DNA from 2 places in the Stenotrophomonas sp. 62841_Sma genome. Region 1 is predicted to be linked to the other one. Evidence: riboswitches for the same ligand, from Rfam matches in the RefSeq annotation. Region 1 holds a riboswitch; the other holds the start of a gene.
The links. Region 1 has a riboswitch for glycine ahead of ACZK5G_RS20015 (trimeric intracellular cation channel family protein). Riboswitches for the same ligand answer to the same signal wherever they lie in the genome.
Positions count from the first base shown of each region.

Region 2: linked by a shared signal. The riboswitch ahead of gcvP (aminomethyl-transferring glycine dehydrogenase) and the one ahead of ACZK5G_RS20015 (trimeric intracellular cation channel family protein) in region 1 are both predicted to bind glycine.

Region 1 covers NZ_CM151224.1:4,287,161-4,292,009, forward strand. The annotation lists gene ACZK5G_RS19990 (NYN domain-containing protein) at 1-657, opposite strand, end outside; gene ACZK5G_RS19995 (NAD(P)/FAD-dependent oxidoreductase) at 781-2,061, shown strand; gene ACZK5G_RS20000 (hypothetical protein) at 2,161-2,598, opposite strand; gene ACZK5G_RS20005 (nuclear transport factor 2 family protein) at 2,603-3,034, opposite strand; gene ACZK5G_RS20010 (GIY-YIG nuclease family protein) at 3,106-3,372, opposite strand; glycine riboswitch at 3,413-3,502, shown strand; glycine riboswitch at 3,516-3,619, shown strand; gene ACZK5G_RS20015 (trimeric intracellular cation channel family protein) at 3,704-4,321, shown strand; gene ACZK5G_RS20020 (MdtA/MuxA family multidrug efflux RND transporter periplasmic adaptor subunit) at 4,607-4,849, shown strand, end outside.
Region 2 covers NZ_CM151224.1:3,556,127-3,560,975, reverse strand. The annotation lists gene gcvP (aminomethyl-transferring glycine dehydrogenase) at 1-2,071, opposite strand, end outside; glycine riboswitch at 2,134-2,236, opposite strand; gene ACZK5G_RS16800 (multidrug effflux MFS transporter) at 2,552-3,778, shown strand; gene ACZK5G_RS16795 (siderophore-interacting protein) at 3,920-4,816, shown strand.

The DNA of each region.
Region 1 (4,849 bases):
CGAGGCCTGGTTGCCGATCTGGCTGCCGACCGGGCCAAGGTGCGACCAGCCATCCTCGCCCTCGGCCGAGGACACCGCACGGCGCAGCATCTTCACCAGCCGCGTATCGCTGCGCATTTCCGCGCCGCTCTTGCGTGGACGCGCATCGTCGTTGGCCACTGGCTCGTTCGGTGCCTGTTCGTTCGATGACTGTTCCGTATCCTGCACGCTGGCATGGGTCTGGCCCAGCGCTTCCAGATAGGTGAACTTCGAACACGCATTGACGAACGGTTCCGGCGTTTTCTTCTCGCCGAAGCCATAGACCTTCACGCCATCGGTCAGCAGGCGCATCACCATCGGGGTGAAGTCGGCATCGCTGGACACGATCGCGAAGCCATCCAGATTGCGCGCGTACAGCAGGTCCATGGCATCGATCACCATCGCCATGTCCGACGCGTTCTTGCCTTTGCTGTAGGCAAACTGCTGGATCGGGCGGATCGCGTACTCGTGCAGCACCGCCTCCCATCCCTTCAACCGCGGGCTCTTCCAGTTGCCATAGGCGCGGCGCACGTTGGCCACGCCGTAGCGGGCGACTTCGGCCAGGACCTCGTCGATCTTCGAGGCCGGCGCGTTGTCGGCGTCGATCAACAGGGCGATGCGCTTTTCCGGTTCGCTCATGGGCTCCTCACGGGCAGTTGCCTGAACCCGAGTATCGCCGATCCATGCGGGCGCTGACGTGACAGGGCGCCATCGTGCGAAGATGCCAGGCGCTTCCCCCAATGCCCCCACTGGAGTGAGTCGATGAGTCGCGAGCGCGTTCCCCACCTGGTTGTTGTCGGCGGCGGTTTTGCCGGTCTCTGGGCCACCCGTGCCCTGGCCCGCGAGCGCATACGCATCACCCTGGTCGACCGCCGCAACCACCATCTGTTCCAGCCACTGCTGTACCAGGTGGCCACCGCCGGCCTGTCCGCGCCGGACATCGCCGCGCCGCTGCGCCACATCCTCGGCCACCAGCGCAATGTGGAAGTCCGCCTCGGCGAAGTGGTGACCATCGACAAGCAGGCCCGGCAGATCCGCATGGCCGATGGCAGCACGCTGGACTACGACAGCCTGCTGCTGGCTACCGGCGCCACCCACGCCTACTTCGGCAACGACCAATGGGCCGATGATGCGCCCGGGCTGAAGACGCTGGACGATGCCATCGCACTGCGCCGCAAGCTGCTGCTGGCGTTCGAGCGCGCCGAGGCCGAACCGGACCCGGCGAAGAAGGCGGCGTGGCTGAGCTTCGCCGTGGTCGGCGGTGGACCTACCGGTGTTGAGCTGGCCGGCACCCTGGCAGAAATCGCGCGGCATACGCTGCGCAACGAGTTCCGCCATATCGATCCGGCCAGCGCCAAGGTGCGGCTGGTCGAAGCCGGCCCGCGCGTGTTGTCTTCGTTCCCGGAAGTGCTTTCGCTGAAGGCACGGCGGCAACTGGAAAAACTGGGTGTAGAGGTGCTGACCGGTACCCCGGTGAGCGACATCGACAGCCAGGGCTTCAAGCTCGGCGATCAGTTCGTGCCGGCCCGCACCGTGGTGTGGGCCGCCGGCGTGGCCGCTTCACCGCTGGCGCGCACCCTGGAGGTGCCGCTGGATCGCGCCGGCCGCGTGCAGGTGCAGCCGGACCTGACCCTGCCCGACCACCCCGAGCTGTTCGTGGCCGGTGACCTGGCCGCACTGAACCAGGCCAATGGCAAGCCGGTGCCCGGCGTCGCGCCCGCCGCCAAGCAGATGGGCAAGTACGTGGCCGAGGTGATCCGCGCGCGCTTGCATGGCAAGGCCGCACCGGGGCCGTTCAAGTACGCCGACTTCGGCAACCTGGCCACCATCGGCCGCATGGCCGCCATCGTGCACCTGGGCAGGCTGCAGCTTTCCGGCGTGCTGGCCTGGTGGTTCTGGCTGGCCGCGCACGTGTTCTTCCTGATCGGCTTCCGCAACCGCATCGTGGTGCTGCTGAACTGGGCCGTTGCGTACTGGAGCTACCAGCGCAGCGCGCGCATCATCTTCGGTGATGATCAGGAAGACCGGCGACCCCGACGGTAGTGCCGGCCGCTGGCCGGCTGCTGCGCGGTCGGATCCCTTTCCGCAGGAAAGGGCTCTGACCCCGTCAACACCATCCACGCATGGCGTGGATCTACCGGTTCATCGGGCCACCCGCCGTTTCGACCAGGTGCGGCAGAAATCCTCCTTCCTCGCGGCATCAGCAATCTGCGCGGTACTCCAATGCCGGGTGATCCAGATTGTCAGTGCGGTACTGCTGAGATGCCAGCGCAGCATGTCGTGCCTTGGCTGCCGCATCAGGTGGCGGCGTGCAACCCAGAACGCTTCGCGCTCGACATCAGTCGCCTTCTTCAACGCTTCAGGATCGAAGAACCGCGTCGTGAAGCTCCAGGGATTCATCGGCTGGTATCCCGCCCGCGGTTCGCTGCTGCACGCGGCCACACCACTGGGCGTGCGGTCGGCCAAGTTCGGCCGGCCTTCCACCAGCGCCAACCCGAGCAGGTACAGCAGGCCAGGCAGCAGCGCGATGCCGGCGACCAGCATGACGACGCAGATCCATGCTTTGCCGGCGGCACGCATCGCTCTACCGCGCCTTCGGTTTCGGGTACCACAGTGCATTGACGATGACCCAGCGCTGGTCGAAGCGGCCCATGTGGAAGTAGTCGACGAACCACGGGGTTTCCAGCCGTACCGAGGCCGCGTTGCCGGTCACGTCCAGCACCGTGCAGCGGCGGTCCCATTGATCCTTCGGGGTCTTCAGGGCGCCCTGCTTCGTCAGCGCCACCAGTTCTTCCTTCGACATGCGGCGCAGGCCCAGGCGTTCGTCGGGCGTATCGCCGAGGACCGCGCGCTTGGCCAGGTCCGGGTGCAGGGAGCGGGCGACGCGCTGCGGGTCGGCTTCCAGCTGGCCGTCGACGTAATCATGGCAGGTGGCTTCAATGGCCTCGCGGGTGGCCGGATCGGCAGTGGGGCTCGTTGCTGCGGAAAGAGCGAACAGCAGGGCAATCGTGGACATCCGGGTCTCCAGCTCTGGGCGCGGAGCGATCATGGCATGGGCCAAGTGGCCCATCCACGCATGGCGTGGATCTACAGGACCGGGGCCTGCAGCCAGGCCAGCTTGCGTTCGCGGGGCTGCTGCTTGAGCTGCCACTCGGCGCGTGAGGCGGCGGCCCGGTCGGGGTACTCGCGCACGGCCAGCACGCGCAGTGGCGGCCGTGCCCGGGTGTAGCGCGCGCCCTTGCCGGCCTGGTGGGCGGCGAAACGCGCCTCCACATCGGTGCTGATGCCGGCGTAGTAGCTGCCATCGCGGCATTCGAGCAGGTACAGGAACCACGGGCGGAGGGACGGGGCCATGCCCGGATTATGCCGTGCTGCACTGCAGCGGATATACTGGCGCCCGAATGCAGGAGAGAGGCGCCGCGCTGGCGCCCGCCGAAGGCGCAGGCTCCCATGATCGCTCAGGCCGGTGGGCTGGAATCCCACCAACCATGCATTCGACTCGCCGAGCTGGAGAGAGGTCACCGGGCATGCCCGGGACGATCCGCCGAAGGGGCACGCGGCCAACGCCGCTGAACTCTCAGGCAAAAGGACAGCGGGAGCGGCACCGGTCATCGTCATCCCGTCATTGCGCAGGCAGTGGCGGTAGTCGCGCATGGCCGGCCCCACCGCGCCCGGAGCCTGTCCCATGCTGCTGTCCATCATCTACCTGATCGCCATTTCCGCCGAAGCCATGACCGGCGCGCTGTCCGCCGGGCGTCGCCGCATGGACCTGTTCGGGGTGGTCATGATCGCCTGCGTCACCGCCCTCGGGGGCGGTTCGCTGCGCGACATCCTGCTCGGCCACTACCCGTTGGGCTGGGTGAAGCATCCCGAGTACCTGGGCTTCACCGTGTGCGCGGCGCTGATCGCCACCTGGGTGGCGCGCTGGATGCACCACTTCCGCCGCACCTTCCTGGTGCTCGATGGCCTGGGCCTGATCGCCTTCACCCTGATCGGCTGTTCGATCGCGCGCGAGGCCGGCCATGCCATGCCGATCGTGCTGATCGCCGGCATGCTGACCGGCGCGTTCGGCGGCGTGCTGCGCGACATTCTCTGCAACGAGGTGCCGCTGATCTTCCAGAAGGAGCTGTACGCGATCATCGCGCTGCTGACCGGCGCGGCCTACCTGTTGCTGCTGCACTGGGGCGTGGCCGACGCCACCGCGATCCTGTGCTGCCTCGGCGGCGGCTTCGCGCTGCGCCTGCTGGCGATCCACTACCGCTGGGAAATGCCGAAGTTCGTCTATCACGACGAATTGCATTGATTGTTTGTCGGTAGTGTCGGCCGCTGGCCGGCAACACGGCACACGCCCGCAGATTCCGGCAGGTTGCCGGCCAGCGGCCGGCACTACCGAATGCGTTGCATGACCATGGTCATGCGGCATTGGCCGGGGTGATTGGCTACCATTGTCACCCCGTCGCTGCCGCGACGGCATCCAGCCACGCCGCGCCCGCGGCCCCGCCAGACAACTCCCTCCCCGCTGCCCGTGGTGCCGTGAACGCGCCGACGGGCCCGCATGTCCCTGCGCGCGCAGGGCGCAGGATGCCCCATGTCTGTCGCCGAAAATTCCCGCTTCCGTCGTGCCCGCCTGTTGTGGGCGGTGCTGGCCATCGCCCTCGTCGCCGTTCTGGCGTGGTGGCTGTGGCCCCGGAACGGCGCCGGCAGCAGCGACGATGCGCCGGGCAAGACGGTGCCGGTACGCGTGGCACGCGCCAGCGCCGAGCCGCTGGTGCTGCGCCTGAAGGCGGTCGGTACGGTCACCCCGCTGCACAGCGTGGTGGTACGCAGCCGC
Region 2 (4,849 bases), 730 kb from region 1:
ACTTGCCCGGCTTGGCCACGCCGACCAGGGCGTTCATGTTGGCACCGTCGGTGTACACCTGGCCGCCGTGCTTGTGGATGATCTCGCAGATCTCCACCACCTCTTCCTCGAACACGCCGTGCGTGGACGGGTAGGTCATCATGATCGCGGCCAGGCGGTCGCTGTACTTCTCGGCGTTGAGGCGGATGTCCTCGACGTCGACGTTGCCGTTGGCATCGGTCTTGGTCACCACCACCTTCATGCCGCACATCTGTGCCGAGGCCGGGTTGGTGCCGTGCGCCGAGTCCGGAATCAGGCAGATATCGCGATGTTCCTCACCGCGCGAGCGGTGGTAGGCGCGGATCGCCAGCAGGCCGGCGTACTCGCCCTGCGCGCCGGAGTTCGGCTGCAGGCTGACCGCGTCGTAGCCGGTGCATTCCACCAGCATCGCTTCCAGCGTGTCGATCAGTTCCTTGTAGCCCAGCGCCTGGTCGGCCGGCACCAGCGGGTGGATCTGCGAGAACTCCGGCCAGGTCACCGGAATCATCTCGGCGGTGGCGTTGAGCTTCATGGTGCACGAGCCCAGCGGGATCATCGTGCGGTCCATTGCCAGGTCCTTGTCGGCCAGCGAACGCAGGTAGCGCAGCAGCTCGTGCTCGCTATGGTGGGTGTTGAACACCGGGTGGGTCAGGAACGCGGACTGGCGCAGCAGGCCGGCCGGCAGCGCATCGGCAGTGCTGGCATCCAGTGCGTCGACGTCCAGCGAGGCACCGAACACGGCAGCCACGGCGACGATGTCGGCGCGGGTAGTGGTCTCGTCCAGGCTGATGCCGACCGAGTCGCTGTCGATCGCGCGCAGGTTGTAACCGGCGGCGCGTGCCTTGGCGTGGATCTCATCGGCATGCACGCCGGTGACATGCAGGGTGTCGAAGAAGTCACCACCGACCTGCACGCCGGCGTTGCGCAGCGCGGCGGCCAGGATCGAGGCCAGGCGATGGGTGCGGCGGGCGATGCGGGTCAGGCCGTCCGGGCCGTGGTAAACGGCGTACATCGAGGCCATCACTGCCAGCAGCACCTGTGCGGTGCAGATGTTGGACGTGGCCTTCTCGCGGCGGATGTGCTGCTCGCGGGTCTGCAGGGTCAGGCGGTAGGCCGGGTTGCCCTGCGCGTCGATCGAGACGCCGATCAGGCGGCCCGGCATCGAGCGCTTGTAGGCATCACGGCAGGCCATGAAGGCGGCGTGCGGGCCACCGAAGCCGAACGGCACGCCGAAACGCTGGCTGTTGCCGACCACGATGTCCGCGCCCCATTCGCCCGGAGCGGTCAGCAGGGTCAGGGCCAGCAGGTCGGTGGCCACGGCCACCAGGCCGCCGCGCGCGTGCACGGCATCGACCAGCGCCTTGTAGTCGCCGACCTGGCCGAAGGTATCCGGATACTGCAGCAGCAGGCCGAAGGCTTCCGCTTCCAGCGCTTCGGCCGGAGTGCCGACGCGCAGCACGATGCCCATGGGCTCGGCGCGGGTGCGCAGCAGCTCCAGGGTCTGCGGGTGCACGGCGTCGTGCACGAAGAAGGTGTCCGACTTCGACTTGGCCGAACGCTTGGCCAGGGTCATCGCTTCAGCAGCGGCGGTGGCTTCGTCCAGCAGCGAGGCGTTGGCGATTTCCATGCCGGTGAGGTCGGCGCACAGGGTCTGGAAGTTGATCAGCGCTTCCATGCGGCCCTGCGAGATTTCCGCCTGGTACGGGGTGTAGGCGGTGTACCAGGCCGGGTTTTCCAGGATGTTGCGCAGGATCACGTTCGGCGTGTGGGTACCGTAGTAGCCCTGGCCGATGAAGCTGCGCAGCACGGTGTTCTTGTCGGCGATCGCACGGATCTTCGCCAGTGCCTGCACTTCGGTCATCGATTCCGGCAGTGCCAGCGGCACCGGCGACTTGATCTTGGCCGGTACGATGGCATCGGTCATGCCATCCAGCGACGCGTGGCCGACGACATCGAGCATCTGCGCGATCTCGGCGTCGTTGGGGCCGATGTGGCGCTCGACGAACGCATTGTGGTGCTCGAGCTCACGCAGGGAAGGGGTGTTCTGGGACATGGCGAAGGATCCGTCAGGAAAGGGCACACGCACGGGCACAAGCCGCCGGTCGGCGGTCTGCGGGGCGCCCCTCTGTCCTTTTGCCTGAGAGTTTAAAAGCGCGGCGGACCGCAGCTTCGTGCCCCTTCGGCGCCGGATCGAACCGGTCTCTCCAGAGTTCTGTTACGGGTGGTATCGGGCCTGAGCGATTACGGGCGTTGCGCCTTCGGCAGCGGTGTTCCGCTTCTCCCACCGTGTTGCCCGCTGATTATAGCCCGTTGCGGGCCCGCCGGCCGCCTCCAGGCATGGCCGCCTCCAGGCATGGCCGCCGCGCCTGAATGGCCGATGGCCCGGCCGTGCGTTTTGTGCACCGCTGCATGGCATCGGGCGCAATCCCCACCTATGATGGGCGGATACCCGAATTCATCTGGCGCCGTCCCTGCAGAAGGGGACCGGCGCCCGCCGTGCGTGCCGCGCATGGCCCTGCCGGACGCCTTCCCCATGACCGCCGCTGTTGCTCCCTCCACCCGCCGCATGGCCCTGCTGCTCGCCGGTCTGGCCATGTTCGGTCCGTTCTCGATCGACACCATCTTCCCGGCGTTCCCGCAGCTGGCCCAGCGCCTGGCGGTGGACGAAGTGGCGGTGCAGCAGACCATCAGCGTGTACCTGCTGTTCTACGGCCTGATGAGCCTGGCGCACGGCCCGCTGTCCGATGCCTGGGGCCGCAAGTGGGTGATCCTCGGTGGCCTGGTGGTGTTCGTCGGCGCCTCGGTCGGCTGCGCGCTGTCCACCGACCTGACCACGCTGCTGGCGTTCCGCGCGCTGCAGGGCCTGTCGGCGGGTGTCGGCATGATCGTCGGCCGAGCGGTGATCCGCGACCTGTACCACGGCCATGACGCGCAGCGCCTGATGAGCCAGGTGTCGATGCTGTTCGGCATCGCCCCGGCCATCGCACCGATCATCGGTGGCTGGATCCTGCTCAGTGGTGCCGGCTGGCCGCTGATCTTCTGGTTCCTGGTGGTGTTCGGGCTGGTCCTGCTGGCGGCCACTGCACGCTACCTGCCGGAGACCCATCCGGTTGAAGCGCGCGTGCCGTTGTCGCCGCGCACGTTGATGCGTGATTACCTGCGCATCGGCTTCAACCCGCGCTTCCTGCGCCTGGCGCTGGCCGGCAGCATCGGCTTCGGTGGCATCTTCCTGTACATCTCCTCGGCGCCGGTGTTCGTGATGCAGCACCTGCATCTGGGCGAGGGCGGCTTCGCCTGGCTGTTCATCCCCACCATCGGCGGCATGACCACCGGTTCGTTCCTGTCAGGGCGCATGGCCGGGCACACCACGCCCACCCGCCAGGTCGCCATCGGTTTCGGCCTGTGCGCGCTGTCGGTGCTGTTGAACGTCGGCTACGTGGCGCTGGCCCCGCAGTTCGTGCTGCCGTGGGCGGTGCTGCCGATCTTCCTGGGCGGCATGGGCATGGCGTTGATCTTCCCGATCCTGGCGCTGGCGGTGCTGGACATGTACCCGCACCAGCGCGGCCTGGCCTCGTCGCTGCAGGCCTTCGTGCAGCTGATGATCAGCACCGTGGTGGCCGGCGTGGTATCGCCGCTGCTGAGCGCCAGCCCGCTGCACCTGGCGTTGGGCCAGGCTGCGTTCTTCGGTGCTGGTTTCGTGTTCTGGTACTGGGAACACCAGCGTGAACGTGCAGCGCAGGCAGTCTGCACGGGTCACTGAGCAGCGTGCAGGGGTAGGGCAGGCCGCGACGCCGGCAGCGCTTGCGACGGGAAACCACCGGACTAGGCTGGGCACTCCAGCCAGCCGGTGCACGGGTGCACGACAGCCAGCCAATCCGATGTCGTTGCATGAGGTTCCCCCATGGCTGCGCAGCAGACCTACCGCCTGTTCGAGGTGGCGCTGAAGGAGCGCCGCGTTCTCTCCCCTTCCCTGGACCGCATGGTGTTCACCGGTGCCGACGTGGCGCGGATGAAGACCGAAGGCCCGGACCAGCGGATCAAGGTGTTCTTCCCCTTGCCCGGCCAGGACCTGCCGCAGGTCCCCAGCGGCGAGGACTGGTACCCGCGCTACCGGGCGCTGCCGGATGATCAGCGCCCGCCGATGCGCACCTACACCATCCGCCAGCTGCGCGCCGAGCAGGGCGAGGTCGACGTCGATTTTGTCATCCACGGCGTGACCGGTCCCGCCTCGCGCTGGGCCATGCATGCCCGGCCGGGCGACCGCGTGGTGCTGCTGGCCCCGGATGCCGACTGCGCCGACAGCAGCGAGGGCTGGGAATGGAAGCCGCCGGCCGGCGTTGGTCAGGTGCTGCTGGTGGCTGACGAGACCGCGCTGCCGGCAGTGGCCGGCATTCTCGAGGAACTGGCGGCCATGGTGGATCCGCCGCGCACGCTGGCCCTGCTGGAAGTGGCGCAGGCCGGCGATGCGGTTCCCCTGAAGGCGCCGGCCACGGCCGAGCTGGTCTGGTTGCCGCGCGGGCAGGCGGCGTACGGGCAGCCCCTGCTGCAGGCAGTCCAGGCAAGGTTGGCTGCGGCCTCGGGTGTGGCTGCCGGTGATGCGCTGGAGGAGATCGACGTCGATACGCAGATCCTCTGGGAGCAGGCCGATAGCCGCGTGGCTGGGCCGCTGTACGCCTGGGTCGCAGGTGAGGCCGGGGCCGTGATGGCGATCCGTCGCCATCTGGTCCGTGATTGCGGGCTGGACCGCCGCGCGATCACCTTCATGGGGTACTGGCGGCACGGCAAAGTGCTGGACTGAGGCGACGTGAAGCAGCGCTGCGGGCGGGGTGCG